DNA from 2 places in the Pseudodesulfovibrio nedwellii genome. Region 2 is predicted to be linked to the other one. Evidence: predicted binding sites of a transcription regulator. Region 2 holds the regulator's gene; the other holds the start of a gene.
What was found. The regulator sigma-54, encoded in region 2, starts transcription at its own class of promoters, with help from an activator protein. The targets are predictions, from matches to a motif close to CTGGCACGGNNNNTGCTT.
Positions count from the first base shown of each region.

Region 1: SYK_RS07785 (YeiH family protein) is a predicted target of sigma-54. The motif match lies at 1,429-1,446, and genes of this name have one in related genera.

Region 1 covers NZ_AP026709.1:1,652,956-1,656,082, forward strand. The annotation lists gene SYK_RS07780 (c-type heme family protein) at 1-1,216, opposite strand, end outside; gene SYK_RS07785 (YeiH family protein) at 1,493-3,127, shown strand, end outside.
Region 2 covers NZ_AP026709.1:689,887-693,013, reverse strand. The annotation lists gene lptB (LPS export ABC transporter ATP-binding protein) at 1-541, shown strand, start outside; gene rpoN (RNA polymerase factor sigma-54) at 780-2,189, shown strand; gene hpf (ribosome hibernation-promoting factor, HPF/YfiA family) at 2,225-2,767, shown strand; gene SYK_RS03320 (PTS sugar transporter subunit IIA) at 2,770-3,127, shown strand, end outside.

The sequences.
Region 1 (3,127 bases), 960 kb from region 2:
TGTATGCCTTGCCCGGCTCATAATACGGCTCAACTTCAGTAATAATTTCTTTCCAGTTATGAGGAAGATCGGGCTTGGGCGTCTCTTCGGGCCACGTATAATATGTCTGGGAGGCGAGCATGCAGATAAAGCCGCCAAGACTGGCTCTGAACCGCTGCACAATAAGTGGCAAAGAGTGTTGCCACATCTGCCGTCGAGTATGACTTTTATTCAACCCATCAAGAAGCTGCACAAACAAACCGACATCCGAACGCCGTTCCTCGGCCTCAAGTTTCAATTCACCGGTACGGACCTCGACCATCTGCTCAAGATTCTCCGAGTGCTGACGCAACTGATAGTTCATCTCATGGACATGATCGCCAAGCTCTTCAAGCCCCTGAACAACCTCTTCTATTTCGTCAACATTTTCCAACTTTTCCATAAATCCGAGTTCCTCGTCTTCCTGAAAAAGCTTCCGGAACTTGTCAGTCAACCTATGTAAGTTGGTCATGATAAGACGATTGAAAAAGATCTGAACCAAAGCAAAGAAAAGCAGCATGCCACCGCCATAGAGAGCGGCATAGCCGATGGTGGCTTCACGAATCTTCCCGACCGCTCCGTCAATAGGAACGCCGACAACGACCAAACCAGCAATATCACCCAACGTATGACCGAATCCTCGCTCCGTTCCATACCGTTCAAGCAGGACAGGGGGAGAATCCTCCGGCACGCCGTGACACGTCATGCACGATTTTTTAAACTCCACAGGACGTGCCTTGACGAAAAACTCCTTACTATCAATCTTGCGGTACCCTTCCCAATATTCCTTACCCGGATTTTTCCTGAAATATGCCAGGAGTTCACGCTCACTGTCCTTGATTTCAAAGAGCGGATTACGCGCATTATCCGCTACCCGACGATAATAATACTCCGAATGACGCAAATTGAGCCGATCCATAATGGCTCGAGAAATATACGATGAAGACATGGCCTCGATAACAAACTCCCCTTCCGGCAAAGTCTGATACATTTTCGGCCTGAGTATTTCCCGCACATACCCCTGCACGCTGGACACCTGATTCAGCACAAGATCAGCCTTATCCTTGACCTGAGTATCCAGAAGTGAACTGAGATGAAAATACAAACTCGAAGCGAAAAACAAGCCCAGCAAAAAAACGATGGTTCCCAATCCAAGAAGGAACTTGGCCTGAAGGTTTTTTGGTCCGAAATTACCCATATATTTCTCCGGGCGTTACGCCCATTTCATTCAAAATCCCACCGTCCGCAATGGTGGCACGCCCCTGAATCGTAGCGCACTTTTTACTTTTTTAACAACTTGCCTTCCCCGCACGCGAAAAGTGCAAACTCCACGTTAAAAATTGCTAACTCAAGTTAGCACATCAAACCGCATTGCAAAAAATAAATCAAGTAAAATCAGTAGTATCTCTTTTGGCACGCACCTTGCCTTAGGGAAAGCCAGACCACACACAAAAAACCAAAGGAGAGGTTTGGTATGGCTCAAGCAACTGTCGGACGTCCCGACAACACACCCGTATGGATCATCAGTGGTATTCTACTGGCATACGGCGTTCTCGTTTCCTCGGGAGCACTGACTGGTCTTCTGACCACATTCAAAGTCCATAAGGCAATGGACCTGATGCAGACCATGGCTTTCGTGGGCGGCGGACTTGGTGTCGCTACTGCGATGCTCAGGCAAGCACGTTGGAATAAACCCCTCAACAACTTTGACACCTTTGTACTGGAAACCATTCCGGGCATTCTGTTCATTGTGGCCTTGGCCATGGGCATCCGCTGGTTTGCAGAGCCGATGGTCAAACTCGCAAGTTCAGCCATGGTTCCAGCCCTTGGCTTCAAGCTCTACAAGGTACTGAACCTGAACTATGTTGTCCTCGGTATTCTCGTCGGTATCATCATCACCAACAGCTGGGGTATCCCAAAATTCGCAGCATCAGGCGTCAAAACCGCCCGCTTCGTGTTGAAGATGGGTGTTATCCTGCTGGGTGCCCGTTACTCCTTTGCAGAACTGGCAAAGCTGGGCATGGTTTCAGTCTGGATGATCGGCTTCTTTGTTCTGGGTACCGTATTCTTCGTCCTGTTCCTGGGTAAAGTTTTCAAACAACCTAAGACCATGACTGGCGTCCTGTCCGCAGGCATGGGTGTTTGCGGCGTATCCGCAACTGTTGCCTGCGCCCCGGTCGTCAAGGCCAAATGCTCCGAGATGGCCTACACCATCGGCACCATCCTCGGCTTTGGTATCCTGTGCATGTTCGTCTTCCCCACCGTTGGTAAAATCGCAGGCATGAACGCTACCCAGTTCGGCGCATGGGCCGGCACCGGCATCCTGAACTCTGCTCAGGTCGCTGCCGCCTGTCTCGCATTCAACGCTGTTGACATTAAAACCCTGAAAGTCGGTGAAATCTTCAACATCACCCGCGTTCTGTTCCTGCCCGTCATCGTTCTGGTGCTCGCCACATGGTACGGCAAGCAGTCCGGTCAAAAGTTGAGCTTCAAGGAAGTTGTCATCGACAAGTTCCCCATCTTCATCATCGGCTTCCTTATCCTGTTCTTCATGTCCTCCCTGGGTCTGTTCTCACCAGCAGATCACTACAAGGGCAAATACCTCGACTTCAGCTACAACGAACGCACCGAAGTCACTCCTGAAGAACTGACCATACTGAAAGCTGCGGCTGTCGCAGGCATTCAAGGGCTTAACGTGCAGGAAACCGCATCGTTGGATAACCTTGTCAAACAGCACCAGATCGCCGGTAACTTCGACGATCGTGGCGACAAAACCAAGTTCGACACTGTGGCCCGTGAACGTATGGCCGGTCTGGAATCCATGATCGCCCGTGCAAAGGGTGGCGAAGTGACGATTTCCACAGACGTCAAATCAGCACTCTCACACGCGATCAAGCAGGTTCACAAAAAATCCAAGACTATTGTTACCCTGACCAACGCCATGATCTGGTTCTTTGCTTATGGTCTCATCGGCCTTGGCATGCAGATCACAGGCAAGTCCCTTGCTCAGGCAGGCGGCTGGCCGCTGGTCATGGGTGGTATCTCCGGCGTTGCCAAGGCGACCCTGTCCTTCATCGTCGTCATGTACTTCGTCAAGGACGTCGTCCTT
Region 2 (3,127 bases):
TTTGGATGGAGTAGATTTGACAGAAAAACCGCTTCATGAACGAGCTCGCATGGGAGTCAGCTATTTGCCGCAAGAGAGTTCCATTTTCCGAAAGCTGACAGTACGCCAGAATCTTGAAATCATTCTTGAGCAAACGTCCATGTCTACAAAACAGCAGAATGCTCGTGCTGATGAATTGATGGAAATGTTCACCATTACCAAGCTCGCAGATCAGGCTGCCATGTATCTGTCTGGTGGAGAACGACGGCGTCTTGAAATAGCCCGTGCGCTTATACTTGATCCTCAATTTATTCTTTTGGATGAACCCTTTGCCGGTATTGATCCTATTGCTGTTATCGACATTCAGGAGATCATTTCCGTGCTGAAAAGCATGGGGATTGGTATTTTGATTTCAGACCATAATGTTCGAGAAACACTCAATATTTGTGACAGAGCGTACCTCGTTTACGAAGGCAATGTCATTCTTGAGGGTTCCCCCGAAGAAATCGTTCAGAACAGTCGTGCCCGTCAAATTTATCTGGGTGAAGATTTCCGACTGTAAGTACTAATTACTTAACTTTCATGCATTCGCGATTTACAGGGTTCCTAAAGGTTGGTACACTTTTTTCATGCGACTTTCACAGTGCTATATCGTTAATAGTAACGGCATGTTATAACAATGTCCTTGCTTCGTTATCGCAGGTGTGACATACTCAAAACAGAATTATAAAGGTATGGCCGGAAAAGAATTCAAACCGGTAGTGTGAACGAGATCATATTAGCCTTTCGAGATATACATTATGGGATTGGAACTCAGACAACAACTCAAGCTTTCTCAACAACTGGTTATGACTCCACAGTTGCAGCAGGCAATAAAACTGCTGCAACTTTCACGTCTTGAGTTGCTTGAAACTGTTCAGCAAGAACTTATGGAAAATCCTTTTCTTGAAGAAAAGGAAACAGAAGCAGATGTTTCTGAACCTGCCGAAGTCCTTACTGAATCTCAAGCTGAGGAAGAACTGGTCCGCAATGCCGATTGGGAAAATTATCTCGGCGAATTTTCAAGCACTTCAAAGCAGGCGACCGGACGAGATTCAGAAATCCCGGAAGAGGGCATGTCCTTTGAGGCCCGCCTTGCTTCCAAGCCATCCCTTGAAGGGCACATCAATTGGCAGATGCGTCTTTCCAATTTTTCCGAACTCGAAATTGCTATTGGTGAAATAGTTCTCGGAAATGTTGATTCAAATGGGTATTTGCAAGCTTCTATCGAAGAGCTTCAATCAATGGTTCAGGCTTCGGATGCAGAAATTGAATCCACTATTAAGCGTATTCAGCGCCTCGATCCGGTAGGAATCGCCGCACGAGATCCACAAGAATGTTTGCTCGTTCAGATGGACGTTCTTGGCTATGATGATCCTATTCTTGTTTCATTAGTTACCGATCATCTGGAAGATCTGGAAAAGAATCGGTACAAGCCATTGGCCCGCAAGTTTAAGATTTCTATGGAAGAGCTCAAAGAATATCTGGACATGATGCAGACTCTTGATCCCATGCCCGGGACAAATTTTTCAAGTACTGAGCCTCATTACGTCAGTCCGGATGTCTTCGTTTATAAATATGGTGAAGATTTTGTCATCATCCTTAATGAAGATGGGTTACCTCGTTTGCAGATGAATGCTTTTTATATGGACTCCATGAAAGGTGCTGCCAATAAGGAAAAAGAATATTTTCAGGAAAAGATGCGATCTGCCGCATGGCTTATGAAAAGTCTGTACCAGCGTCAGAGAACATTGTATAAAGTAGTTGAGAGTATTGTCGGCTTTCAGAGAAACTTTTTTGAAGAAGGTGTGACAAAGCTCAAACCCCTGATCCTCAAGGAGGTAGCCGAGGACATTGAGATGCATGAATCCACGGTGAGCCGTATTACAACCAGTAAATATGTCTCAACTCCACATGGTATTTTTGAATTGAAGTTTTTCTTCAACTCAGCCTTGGATTTGAACGATGGTTCGCAGGTGGGTTCAGAGAGCGTCAAAGCGCTCATCAAGAGAATGATTGCAGATGAAGACACGAAAAAACCGCTCAGTGATGAACGGATAGGCGAAATACTTCAAGATGAACTTGATGTGAATATCGCTCGACGTACTGTCGCAAAATACCGTTCCGCCATGGGTATCCCGTCTTCATCAAAACGCAAGCAGTATTTTTAATCCTGTTTGCCGCACTCACAACCAGGAGGCAACGTATGAACATTAGCTTCACTTTCAAGAACTTTGAGCCGTCCGATCATCTCAAGGGATACGCTAAGAAGCGTTTTGAAAAAGTAGCAAGATACGTTTCCGATTCGGAGGCCGATCTCCAGGTAAATCTGTTGGTCGACAAATTTCGCCATAAGGCGGACGTTCTTTTGAATTCGGATCGCATTCACATATCGGCCTATGAGGCTTCTGAAGATATGTATTCCACCATTGATATGGTGCTGGACAAGCTGGAAGCCCAGTTGCGCAAAATGCGTGAGAAAATGAAGAGCCGTTCAAAGCAGGGGCGTGGCAACAAGATGGTACAGATGAATGTATTATCCTATGAAGATCTGCCCAGTGAATCTGAGCCCACTATAGTTGGCACTGATGAGTATGTACCGAAACCAATGTCCGTTGATGAAGCTGCCATGCAGCTTGATTCTCTTGAGAATGAATTCTTGGTGTTCCGTAACGCCGAAACCGAAGGCGTTAATGTTATCTATAAAAGAAAAAATGGCGATTACGGCCTGATTGATCCTGGATACTAAAAATGAAACTTGGTGATTACCTGGCGAAGGACTTTGTCCTTCCCGAACTTCTGTCCGAAAACAAATCGGACACACTGAAAGAACTTATCGCCCCGTTAGGGGTTAAATATCCAGAGATGGACACGGACCTCGCGGTCCGTGTCCTTCTCGACCGTGAACAACTGGGAACCACCGGAATTGGTGACGGCATAGCTATCCCTCACGGTAAATTGGAGAATCTGGAAAAGGTTATTGTTCTCGTGGGTCGAAGTTTTAAGGGGATCGAATTTGATGCCCTTGACCAAAAGCCTTGCTTCATCTTTTTTCTCGTGCTGGCACCGGAGCAGGCGGCTGGGTTGCATTTGCGTATATTGGCCCAAA